DNA from 4 places in the Rahnella sp. CJA17(1/100) genome. Region 2 is predicted to be linked to each of the others. Evidence: predicted binding sites of a transcription regulator. Region 2 holds the regulator's gene; each other region holds the start of a gene.
What was found. Region 2 encodes PurR, which represses purine synthesis genes. Its sites were predicted from a motif close to CANGCAAACGTTTGCNTG; they were not measured.

Region 1 (3,197 bases), on a different contig from region 2:
TGGTGACGACACCGGAGAGCGACACCACCAGAATCAAAATCAGAATGGTAAAGAAGATTTCCATGCTTTCCTTAGACTCTTGTTTTTATGAATTTCAGCCAGACACAGGTGAGTGAGTCCGGAGCGAACCTTGGAATAGTAGATCAAAAGGGGACGGGATTTAAATCAGTGCGTGCGGTTACATCAGAGAGGGTTTGCTCCTCCCCCTGCGAAGGGGGAGGACGGGAGGGGGTTTTAATGACAAAACTCATGCCAAAGCACACTTCAACCTACTGATTCGTCATTAATACCCCACCCCAACCCTCCCCTTCGCAGGGGAGGGAGCAAACAGATCAAATCGCCCATCCGCCCGCATAAAACACCACTAACGCTACGGCGATAATCACCGTGCCGATGTTCAGTTTTCGCCATTCGCCGGAGAAGATGCGTCCAATCACCAGTGCGCTGAAACCGAGCATAATACCGGTGACGATGTTACAGGTCAGAACGATAAATACTGCGCACAGTAACCCTGACATCGCATCCACGAAATCATTGAAATCCAGTTTGGTGACATTACTGAGCATCAGCAAACCCACGTACATCAGCGCGGGTGCGGTGGCGTAAGCCGGTACCAGATAAGACAGCGGAGAGAGGAACAACATCAGCAGGAACAGCACACCGACGACGGTAGCCGTCAGACCGGTTTTGCCGCCCGCCGCCGTACCGGCTGCCGATTCGATATAAACCGCTGCCGGAGATGCGCCAACCAGGGAGGCGAAAATACTGCTCACGGAGTCAGCCGTCAGGGCTTTACCGCCGCTGATGATCTGGCCGTTTTCATCCAGTAAGTTTGCCTGTCCGGCGACAGCGCGGATGGTGCCGGTGGCATCAAACACCGCTGTCATCACCAGTGCCAGCACGCTGGGCAATACAGCTGCTTTCATTGCACCCAGAATATCGAGATCGAAAATCACCGATTTACCGTCAGCCCCCGCCAGAGAAGGCATGGCGAATAAACCCTGATATTTCACTGTTGGATCGAAGATCAGGCCGATAATGGAAATCGCGATAATCACCAGCAAGATGCCGCCCGGAACGCGCAGTTTCTCCAGGCCAAAAATCACCGCCAGACCAAGCAACGTCATCACGACCGGGAATGAGGTAAATGCGCCGAGTGCCACCGGTAAGCCGTCCAGCGGGTTTTTCACCACCAGACCGACGCCATTGGCGGCGATCAGTAACAGGAACAGGCCGATACCAATACCGGTACCGTGCGCAACGCCGGTTGGCAGATTGCGCAAAATCCACGAACGGATGCCGGTCACCGAGATAATGGTGAACAACACGCCCATCAGAAATACCGCGCCGAGCGCCACCGGTACGCTGATGTGCTGGCCGAGAACCAGACTAAACGCGGTAAAAGCAGTCAGAGAAATGGCGCAACCAATCGCCAGCGGCAAATTCGCCCACAGCCCCATCAGCAGGGAGCCGAAACCGGCGACCAGACAGGTCGCGACAAACACTGCGGTTGGCGAGAAGCCCGCTTTGCCGAGCATCGAGGGCACGACAATCACCGAATAGACCATCGCCAGAAAGGTGGTTAAGCCAGCGATAACTTCCTGGCGGACGTTACTGCCACGCGCACTGATTTTGAAAAAAGCATCAAGCGGGCCTTTTGGCGCAACTGCGCGGCCAGCTTGAGGTTGTTGACTCGACATGGAAAATCCTCTGAATGTCTTTACTGATTAGCCGGCGTGGTCATTATGAAACCGTTTCTGCACGTTCACTTCCTTATTTGTCGCCTGAAATCGCCGAAAACGGCGTCAGAACGGCAAGGCAAACGTTTAACTCGCATCGCGTGTGGCAGGACAAAAAATTACGCAAACGATTATCCTGCCTTTAACCGCCGTACATCAACCGTGAATGACAACAATTTACCGTTGTCTGGTCAATAAAAACGCGGTTGTGGTGGAAATTTATCCGGTGGCAGAAAAAGAGACAAACAAGGAGGGGAAAGAAGGGAAATAAATAACAGGGTATTTATTGTGGTTTATCTTTTATAAGACGTTTATTACGTAAAACTCAGCCCGCAATGAACGCCTGAAAATATAAAAAATGGATAAGAAATTAACGCAAAATATTAAACGAACCGCCGTTTTCCAGCACTTTCTGATATGCCGGACGCGCGGTGACATTCGATAACCAGGCCTTCAGCAGAGGATATTTTTCCAGTCCGGCGCGGGCATTGATCGCCTCTATCGGGAAACTCATCTGAATATCTGCCGCGCTGAACTGTTGACCGGCGAAATAAGGATGTGTACTCAGATGCTGTTCAAGATAATCCATATGCGTATAAATCTGCTTATCCAGATAATTCTTCTGCACGCCCTGTCCTATGGCGCCGGCAATCGGACGGATGAGCCACGGCATCGGCGGTTTACCCAGACGGCTAAAAATCAGCTTCATCACCAGCAAAGGCATCAGAGAACCTTCAGCGTAGTGCATCCAGTAGCGATACTGCTGATGCTCAGCAAACGCCGTGGGTTTCAGCGTGCCCGCCTCATCGTACACTTCCTGCAGGTATTCAATGATGGCGCCAGATTCCGCAAGGATCAGCCCGTTGTCTTCCAGCACCGGTGACTTGCCCAGAGGATGGACTTTTTTCAGCGATGGCGGCGCCAGCATGGTTCCTTTATCCCGCTGATAACATTTGATTTCGTAAGGGACGCCCAATTCTTCGAGCATCCATAAGATTCGCTGTGAACGGGAATTATCCAAATGATGCACAGTTAGCATAAAAGTCTTCTGTCCTTTTTCAATTAATTATTTGTTAACTATAGACAACACTTTCAAAGCGCGTATCAGATTCGTTTTAATAACCCTGACTTTCTTCAGGGTTAATTTATCAAAAATCTTTTTATTTGATTAAAATCACTTACGGATTAATCTTAATTATGCCAAAAAAATTATCGCAACTTCGTTCGCCTTTAATAAGGCTTAATGCCATTATCGCCGGATAACAAATCAACCCGTCGCTTTCGACTCTCTGTTGGTGGAGCCTCACATGTTTTCCAGTAATTACAACAATGTGCTTGTAATGTTTTCGTTCATTGTTGCAATGCTTGCCTCTTATACCGCGCTTGATATGGCAGGCCGGGTTGCCACCACAGAGGGAAAGGCTTCCCGACTTTGGTTAACAGGTGGCGCCATTGCAA
Region 2 (3,197 bases):
CACGGGCCGAAAGCAAAACAGAGAAACACGCCAAAACCCGTTCACTCGCGAAAAACAGCACAGAAAGGGTCAGTAAAAAAGAAGCGTATGGCCGGCACCGTAAAGGTAAAAAGCCTGAAGAAGACAGCAAACCGATTACGCTAAGTGCAACGCATAAAAAACGCTATCAGCATGCCCAGCAAACGGCGATGACCAAACTGATGCATCAGGTAGGAAAACCGTATCGCTGGGGCGGAACCTCGCCGAATACCGGTTTTGATTGCAGCGGCTTAGTTTATTACGCCTACAAAGATTTGATCCGTATTAAGATGCCACGCACAGCGAATGAAATGTATCACCTGCGCGATGCGGCTCCGGTCAAACGCGGCGAACTTGAAAGCGGTGATCTGGTGTTCTTCAGAATCAATAACCGCGGCGCAGCAGACCATGTTGGTGTTTACGTGGGGAACGGCAAGTTTATTCAGTCTCCAAGAACGGGCGAAGACATTAAAATCACCTCTCTCGGCGACGATTACTGGCAAGATCATTATGTGGGTGCACGCCGGGTAATGACGCCGAAAACGATCCGATAATAAACAATTCGTTAAGTCTGAAGTTTCGCTAATCAGCCATTGAATAGCATTTAACGAAGAGTTTCTGCAGGGAAGAGTATCGGCGGTAACGGCCACTGCGTAAAATTGAAAAGGGCGATTCCTGTAACAGGAATCGCCCTTTTTTATAGCGGTTCACTTACTGAATCAGTTCATCACCGCAGTGAAGCTGAAAGCGATAATCATAAGCAAAGCGCATACCGTGGTGATCAACGATAATTTCAGGTTGCTGTCCATCAAACCCCCTTTCGGATCAAATTGTGGCATTTTTTAAGCCACACTAATTGTGTGCCAACGCATTTTCGCATAATTAACATTTAAAATCTTGTGCTGAATGACAATGTATCCCTGAGAATTTTACTTCCACTTTCCTGCATTATAAGAGAAAATTGTCGGTTAACACGCCTGTGTGCTGGTTGATTTCACCCGAGAGCATTTCACGCCTCATTCTGAAGAATCCACCCAACGATTTCACTGCCCTTTTAGAAGCCAGCAGTGAGATCCACGCAAGCAAACGATTAACATAATGCTAACGTGCTGAAACACGTGAGTTCAGGAGTCATTGTTTACATGGCAACGATTAAAGATGTCGCAAAGCGCGCTGGCGTTTCCACTACAACCGTGTCGCACGTCATCAATAAAACACGTTTCGTCGCCGAAGAAACCAAAGAAGCGGTTCTCCTTGCAATCAAAGAGTTACATTACTCGCCGAGTGCTGTAGCCCGCAGTCTGAAGGTCAATAACACCAAAACGATCGGTCTGCTTGCCACCTCCAGCGAAGCGCCCTATTTTGCCGAAGTGATTGAAGCCGTAGAAAACAGCTGCTTCTCCAAAGGCTATACGCTGATTTTGTGTAACTCGCATAATAATCTGGAGAAACAACAAGCCTACCTGCAAATGCTGGCGCAAAAACGCGTCGATGGCTTGCTGGTGATGTGCGCGGAATATCCTGATGAGTTGCTCAATATGCTCGAGGAGCACCGTTCGATCCCAATGGTGGTCATGGACTGGGGCGAAGCGCGTAAGAACTTCACCGACAGCATTATTGATAATGCTTTCGAAGGGGGTTACATGGCCGGGCGTTATCTGATTGAACGCGGTCATCGTGATATTGGGGTGATCCCGGGCCAACTGGCACGTAATACCGGCGGTGGCCGCTTCCAGGGTTTTGTGAAAGCACTGACTGAAGCCAATATTCCGCTGCGTGACGAATGGGTAGTTCAGGGCGATTTCGAGCCGGAATCGGGCTATCAGGCGATGCATAAAATTCTGATGCAGAAGCACCGCCCGACTGCCGTATTCTGTGGTGGCGATGTGATGGCAATGGGCGCAATCTGTGCCGCAGACGAACTGGGCCTGCGCGTTCCTCAGGATATTTCCGTGATCGGTTACGACAATGTGCGTAACGCCCGTTACTTCTCCCCCGCGCTGACAACCGTGCATCAGCCGAAAGAACGTCTGGGTGAAATGGCCTTTACCATGTTGCTGGACAGAATTGTCAGTAAGCGTGAAGAGTCTCAGACCATTGAGGTGCATCCGAAACTGGTCGAACGCCGTTCCGTAGCCGATGGTCCGTACCGCGATTACCGCCGTTAACAGATATCGAACGCCTGCAGATGCAGGCGTTTTTTTTCTAATCACGCAGCCATTCCTGATTCATGGTTTCTGTATCGCCCATATATTCCAGCAACCAGGCCAGCGAGGGTGACGGATTGCTTTGATCCCACGTCAGGCAACACGGGCTGTCGGGAAACGTATTTTCCAGCGTCAGCACCTGCAACTTTTTCTGTTCTATCCACGGCGTGACGCGATGAACCGGCATCATACCCACGCATAAGCCCTCGGTCAGGCATTCCAGCGCGCAGGTCCAGTCTGGCACGACCAGCCGCCGCTGGTTATCCAGCGTCCATGTATCCCGCTTAGGCAATGTCCGGGAGGTGTCTTCCAGACAGAGTGCAGGATAAGGCCGCAACTCATCATCATTCAGCGCGCCGGATAACTGCGCCAGCGGATGTTGCGGGCTGACGACGCAATGCCAGTCCATAAATCCCATGTCACGAAAACTGAAGCCCCCGCCAACCGGTATCGCGCGTGTAGCACCGATCGCCACGTCTGCCCGCCCGTCAACCAGCGCATCCCAGACACCATTAAACACTTCTGAGTGAATAATGAGTTCGGTGTCCGCAAAATGGCGGTAGAAATCGAGCACCAGACGCCGTGTCCGTGCGGGTTTTACAATCCGGTCAACCGCCACACGTAATTCGCCGCGCCAGCCGTTCGCCACCTGCTGACACTGCCGGCGCGTGGCTATCATTTTTTTTGTCAGAATCCGCGCTTCATCGACAAAAACCTTTCCCGCAGGCGTCAGTACCACGTCACGATGGCGACGTTCAAACAACGGCACGGCCAGCCACTGCTCAAGCTGACGGACGGTATAGCTTATAGCAGAAGGCACGCGGTGCAAATCTTGCGCTGCCGCACTAAAACTACCCGTTCTTGCCACGGCATCTACCACTTCAAGGGCGTATTCTGACCACATAATTCAGCCTTCAATATTTTTGATAGCAGAGTGCAAATATTAGCGTTTCACAAGCCTGTTATCAAAGC
Region 3 (3,197 bases), on a different contig from region 2:
CATTGAACTGAGCAATATCCGTAAAGCAGCATTAAAAATGCGGATGGGTGGTGTAGGATATTATCCACGAAGTAACTTTGTGCACATCGATACCGGTCCCGCACGGACCTGGTGATGTGTGTAATTAATGGCCTGCCGGAATGTGCAGGCCATTTTGTGGAGCTCTATGAAAACCCATCTTATTACCGTCACGGCGTTCAGCCAAAACTGCTCACTGATTTGGTGTGCTAAAACCAATCAGGCCGCCATTGTTGATCCGGGCGGTGAAGCCGCCAGGATCATCCAGGAAGTTTCTGCCAAAGGTGTATTGGTTACGCAAATTTTGCTGACTCACGGACATCTTGATCACGTGGGTGCCGCAGCAGAACTGGCTGCGCACTATCAGGTACCGGTTATCGGGCCACAAAAAGAAGATGAATTCCTGCTGGATGCGTTACCGACCCAAAGCCAGATGTTTGGCCTCGACCATTGTGACCCGCTGACGCCGGATACCTGGCTGGAAGAAGGGGATTCAGTGAGTGTTGGTGAAGAAATCTTATCCGTGTTGCATTGTCCAGGCCATACGCCGGGGCATATTGTCTTCATCAATGATAAAGCGCGAATTGCCGTTTCTGGTGATGTGATTTTCAAGGGTGGCGTAGGCCGCAGTGATTTCCCGCGTGGTGACCATCAGGCGCTGATTCATTCCATCAAAACGAAATTATTACCGCTCGGCGATGACATGGTCTTTATTCCCGGTCATGGCCCGATGTCAGACTTTGGTTATGAGCGTAAAACGAACCCGTTCCTGCAGGATGAAATGCCGGTCTGGTAATTACGTTTGCTGTTTATCAGCAAAAAACAAAAAGCCCGTCAGGATACCTGACGGGCTTTTTTAATTGAGCAACACTGCTTATCTTTTACAGTACGGCGACGATGGCTTCACACAGCGGTGCCATATTTTCGAGCGTGATGCCGGCAACGTTGATACGGCCGGAGTTCACCGCGTACACGCCGAATTCATCACGTAAACGCAATACCTGATCTTTGGTCAGGCCGCTGAAAGAGAACATCCCGTTCTGGTTAATAATAAAGCTGAAATCCTGTTGAGCGCCTTTTTCCTGCAAGGTGCTGACGAATAGCTGGCGCATACGATGGATACGCAGGCGCATATCGCTTAGTTCCTGCTCCCACAGCGTGCGCAAAGCTTCGTTACCCAGTATGGTGGCTACAACCGCAGCACCGTGTGACGGCGGGTTGGAGTAGTTTGCACGGATAACCGATTTCATTTGGCTGAAAGCGCGACCGGCAGTTTCTTCATCGGCTGCGACTAACGTACAAGCACCTACGCGTTCATTGTATAAGCCGAAGTTCTTCGAGTAAGAACTGGCGACCAGCAATTCCTTATGTTTTGCCACGAACAGGCGCAGACCCGCCGCATCTTCTTCCAGACCTTTTGCAAAGCCCTGATAGGCGAAGTCGAACAACGGTAACCAGCCGTTGCTCACCGACAATTCTGCCAGCTGTGCCCATTGTTCTTCCGTAGGATCGATACCGGTTGGATTGTGACAGCAGCCATGGAACAGCACCACGTCGCCTGCTTTCGCTTCGCTCAGGCTTTTCAGCATGCCATCGAAATCAAGGCTGTGATTTGCGGCGTCATAGTAATTGTATTCCACAACTTCCAGACCGGAAGCAGAGAACACACCTTTATGGTTCGGCCAGCTCGGATTACTGACCCACACGCGTCTGGCGCTGGTTTGCGTAGCGATGAAATCTGCTGCGATACGCAGAGCGCCAGTGCCGCCCGGAGTCTGTGCGGTGCGTGCCCGTTTATCAGCAATAACCGTGCTGTCTTTGCCAAACAGCAGTTCCTGTGTACAACGGGCAAAATCAGGCAACCCGTCGATACTCAGATAGGTTTTAGTGGTTTCATTTTCCAACAGGAACTGTTCGGCTTTTTTCACGCTGGCCAGAACCGGCGTTTTACCTGTTTCGTCTTTATAAACACCAATCCCCAGATTGATTTTATTAGAGCGGTCGTCAGCGCGGAAAAGATCGGTAAGACCCAGGATAGGGTCAGCAGGTGCTGCAGTGATTTTTTCAAACATGTCGGAAAATTCCATAGCCTGATATTACGAAAGAGGCCATCAGGGTAACGCCAGCGCCCCCTTTTGCCAACCGTTTGCGGCAAAAAGAAAACAGAGTTGTGAGAAGGCGTGGGAGATTAAAATATTTTATAGGCGAGGGTGGAAAAGCGGTCTTTTCAAGACTCAGAAATGCATAAGGCAGAGCCGAAGCTCTGCCTTGATATCCACTTTGATGCGCCCGTAAGCGCATCGTTAAGTGATATTAGAACTGGTATTGCAGACCAACACCCACGATGTCGTCAGTGCTGCGACCCGCTGCTTTGGTGTAGCTGTTGTCGTCCAGCAGGTTGATTTTGTAGTCAACATAGGTAGACATGTTTTTGTTGAAGTAGTAGTAAGTACCAACTTCTACATATTTAACCAAGTCAGCATCGCCGCCAGCGTAGGTAGAACCGTTGTTGGTGAAACCGTTCAGGCTCTTACCTTTAGACTGCAGGTATGCGATAGATGGGCGCAGACCGAAATCGAACTGGTACTGAGCAACAACTTCGAAGTTCTGAGTTTTGTTAGCAATTGCATCCGGGTTACCGTAATCGGTGGTGTTACGTGATTCACCGTAGAAGGTTGCCAGGTACAGGTTGTTAGCGTCGTATTTAGCGCCGAATGCGTATGCGTCAGCTTTGTCGCCAGTGCCGTCTTGTTTCTGAGTAACAGTACGGTTAGAAGAGAAGTAAGCACCAGTGATGCTAACACCTGAGTTGCCGATAGCGTAAGCGGCAGAAGTACCCCAGCCGTCGCCATTGGAATCAACTGCGCCACGGCTGTCACGACCTTCGTCGTTTTTGCCCTGGTACTGTACAGCGAAGCTCAGGCCATCAACCAGACCGAAGAAGTTGCTGTTACGGTAAGTTGCCATGCCATTACCACGACCAATCATGAAGTTGTCGTTGTTCTGGTACATGGTGTCATCGCCATAGATTGGCAATTGGTCGGTGTAGGACATTACGTCGTAGATTACGCCGTAGTTACGACCGTAGTCGAAAGAACCTGCATCACCGAATTTCAGACCTGCGAAGCCCAGACGAGTTTTGTTGCCTTCGTCGCCAGCGCTTTCTGCATGGTTAGCCT
Region 4 (3,197 bases), 110 kb from region 2:
CTGATTGCCGATCACCATTTACAGCGCCTGACGCTGATTTGCCAGGGTGACATTTCTGAACGTTTACGCTGGCTGGCCCAGTACCAACCTGTTCCTTCTCCTGCGCCTTTCCGTTTACATGCGCCGTGGCGGGCAAATATGAGCCGCGAAGAATACGGTGAGAAATTCCGTAAGATTCAGGAATATATTCACAGTGGTGATTGCTATCAGATCAATCTGGCGCAGCGGTTTTCGACAGAATACAGCGGCGATGAATGGCAGGCTTTCCTGCGCCTCAATCAGGCTAACCGCGCCCCTTTCTCCGCGTTTCTGCGTCTGCCGGAAAATGCCGTTGTCTGTCTTTCACCTGAGCGTTTCATCTGGCTGAAAGACGCTGAAATCCAGACCCGCCCGATTAAGGGAACGCTGCCGCGCTGCGAAGATCCGAGTGAGGATATGCAGCAGGCAGAACGACTGGCGGCATCGGAAAAGGATCGCGCCGAGAACCTGATGATAGTCGACTTGCTGCGCAACGATATTGGCCGCGTGGCGACACCCGGCAGTGTGCGGGTGCCGGAGCTGTTCGTTGTGGAGCCCTTCCCCGCCGTCCATCATCTGGTCAGCACGATCACCGCCCGGTTACCCGAAACCTGTCACGCCAGCGCCTTATTGCGTGCCTGTTTCCCCGGTGGCTCCATTACCGGTGCGCCCAAAGTGCGTGCCATGGAAATTATCGAAGAACTTGAACCGCAACGGCGCAACGGCTATTGCGGCAGCATTGCATATCTGAGTTGCTGCGGCACGATGGACAGCAATATCACCATCCGCACATTGCTCACCGCACAGGGCAAAATTTACTGCTGGGCGGGTGGCGGGATCGTCGCTGACAGTCAGGAACAGGCGGAATATCAGGAAACTTTTGATAAGATTGCCCGTATTCTGCCTGAATTAGGAGAAATACAGCCGTGACGCTGCTGGAACAACACGCGCCCTTACAGACGTTTTCACCTGCTGTGGAAGATTTCATCCTGCGTTTTCAATTGCAGCAGCCGCGCCTGCCTGCTGCGGCGTTGCGCGGAACCCGCCACGCCGCTGTGTTGATCCCGATTATCTGCCGTCCGGAACCGACCCTTTTACTGACGCGCCGCTCCGATCAGTTGCGTAAACACGCCGGCCAGGTCGCCTTTCCCGGTGGTGCAGCAGATGCTTCCGATGCCTCAATTATTGCCACCGCATTACGCGAAGCGCATGAAGAGGTCGCGATCCCCCCTGAACAGGTTCATATATTAGGCACACTGTCGCCGCAGGACAGCAGCAGCGGTTTTCAGGTCACGCCGGTTATCGGGCTGTTGCCTGTTGATGTACCACTGCATCCCGCGGAAGATGAAGTCGCCGAGTTGTTTGAAATGCCGCTGCGGGAAGCCTTTGATCTCGCTCGTTATCACCCTCTGGATATTCACCGCAGAGGCACTCACCACCGGGTTTATCTGTCCTGGTATCAGCAACAATTTGTCTGGGGGCTGACGGCGGGAATCATCCGTCAGTTGGCCCGGCAGGTTGAAGTCTGAGCTCAGTGATTACATTACGATCACACTTTTGCATCAAATAAGTTTATTTCATGCGAAAAATGAAACTTTTGCCTCTCAGCCCTTTTAAACTATAAGTCTATCCATAAGAACAAGAGACCCGTCCATAAGGGCTGTCTCTGGTGTTGGTTCATTTATGGAAGCCAGGGATCCCGTTCCCTGCCGCAATCTATTACAGGAGTATTCGACGTGATTAGCGTTTTCGACATGTTCAAGGTCGGGATTGGCCCTTCCAGTTCCCATACTTTGGGCCCGATGAAAGCAGGCAAACAGTTCGCTGATGACCTGCTGGAAAAGGGCATGATGCCTGCCGTTACGCGTGTCGCCGTGGACGTTTTTGGTTCTTTGTCTCTGACAGGTAAAGGCCACCACACAGATATCGCCATTATTTTAGGTCTGGCGGGCAATCAGCCAGATACCGTCGACATCGACGGCATTCCGCATTTTATCCGCGACGTTGAGCAACGTGAGCGTCTGCCGCTGGGCGGAACCCAGCATGAAGTCGATTTCCCACGTGATACCGGTATGGTGTTCCGCGGGGAGAATTTACCGCGTCACGAAAACGCCATGCAAATTCACGCTTTTGCTGGCGACAAGATGATTTACAGCAAAACCTATTACTCGGTCGGCGGCGGCTTTATCGTTGATGACGAGCATTTCGGTCAGCCTGTGCTGGATGAAGTGGCGGTGCCGTACAGCTTTAATTCGGCCAGTGAAATGCTGGCAAAATGTAAGGAAACCGGGCTGTCATTATCCGGCCTGGTGATGAAAAACGAGCTGGCGCAGCACAGTAAGCAGGACATTGAGCAGTATTTCGAGAAGATCTGGCACACCATGCAGGCCTGTATCGATCGCGGCCTGAATACCGAAGGCGTTCTGCCTGGCCCGTTGCGGGTGCCGCGTCGTGCTTCTGCCCTGCGCCGGATGCTGGTGTCAAACGACAAACTTTCCAGTGACCCGATGAACGTGATCGACTGGGTGAATATGTTTGCCCTCGCGGTTAACGAAGAAAATGCGGCGGGCGGACGTGTCGTGACGGCGCCCACCAACGGCGCATGCGGCATTGTGCCTGCGGTGCTGGCGTATTATGACCAGTTCATTCAGTCGGTCAGCCCGGATATTTATCTGCGCTATTTCCTGAGTTCCGGTGCTATCGGTATTCTGTATAAAATGAATGCGTCGATTTCAGGCGCGGAAGTGGGCTGTCAGGGCGAAGTTGGCGTAGCCTGTTCAATGGCGGCGGCAGGCTTGACGGAATTGCTGGGCGGCAGCCCGGAACAGGTGTGCGTTGCGGCCGAAATTGGCATGGAACACAATCTGGGATTAACCTGTGACCCTGTTGCCGGACAAGTTCAGGTACCGTGCATCGAACGTAATGCCATCGCGTCAGTGAAAGCCATTAATGCCGCCCGTATGGCATTACGCCGCACCAGTGAGCCGAGAGTTTCACTGGATAAAGTCATTGAGACGATGTACGAAACCGGTAAAGATATGAATTCCAAATATCGGGAAACCTCGCGTGGCGGTCTGGCGATTAAGGTTCAGTGCGACTGATCCGGTCGAAAAGATGACCTCTTCCTGCGGTATTTTCAGGTTGTATTAATTTCAACCAATTTACCGCAGGAAATACCA

Region 1: AACU55_RS24215 (NCS2 family permease) is a predicted target of PurR. The motif match lies at 1,816-1,833, and genes of this name have one in related genera.
Region 3: AACU55_RS21350 (amino acid aminotransferase) is a predicted target of PurR. The motif match lies at 2,154-2,171, and genes of this name have one in related genera.
Region 4: AACU55_RS18345 (L-serine ammonia-lyase) is a predicted target of PurR. The motif match lies at 1,710-1,727, and genes of this name have one in related genera.

The regions. Positions count from the first base shown of each region.
Region 1 covers NZ_CAWOJA010000083.1:155,060-158,256, forward strand. The annotation lists gene AACU55_RS24210 (Na+/H+ antiporter) at 1-64, opposite strand, end outside; gene AACU55_RS24215 (NCS2 family permease) at 333-1,700, opposite strand; gene AACU55_RS24220 (glutathione S-transferase family protein) at 2,110-2,778, opposite strand; gene AACU55_RS24225 (putative bifunctional diguanylate cyclase/phosphodiesterase) at 3,047-3,197, shown strand, end outside.
Region 2 covers NZ_CAWOJA010000044.1:415,496-418,692, reverse strand. The annotation lists gene AACU55_RS18845 (C40 family peptidase) at 1-572, shown strand, start outside; gene cydH (cytochrome bd-I oxidase subunit CydH) at 738-827, opposite strand; gene purR (HTH-type transcriptional repressor PurR) at 1,161-2,186, shown strand; gene punR (DNA-binding transcriptional activator PunR) at 2,224-3,129, opposite strand.
Region 3 covers NZ_CAWOJA010000064.1:154,342-157,538, reverse strand. The annotation lists gene AACU55_RS21360 (YcbK family protein) at 1-115, shown strand, start outside; gene AACU55_RS21355 (MBL fold metallo-hydrolase) at 167-814, shown strand; gene AACU55_RS21350 (amino acid aminotransferase) at 900-2,090, opposite strand; gene ompC (porin OmpC) at 2,332-3,197, opposite strand, start outside.
Region 4 covers NZ_CAWOJA010000044.1:305,115-308,311, reverse strand. The annotation lists gene pabB (aminodeoxychorismate synthase component 1) at 1-948, shown strand, start outside; gene AACU55_RS18350 (CoA pyrophosphatase) at 945-1,547, shown strand; gene AACU55_RS18345 (L-serine ammonia-lyase) at 1,755-3,119, shown strand.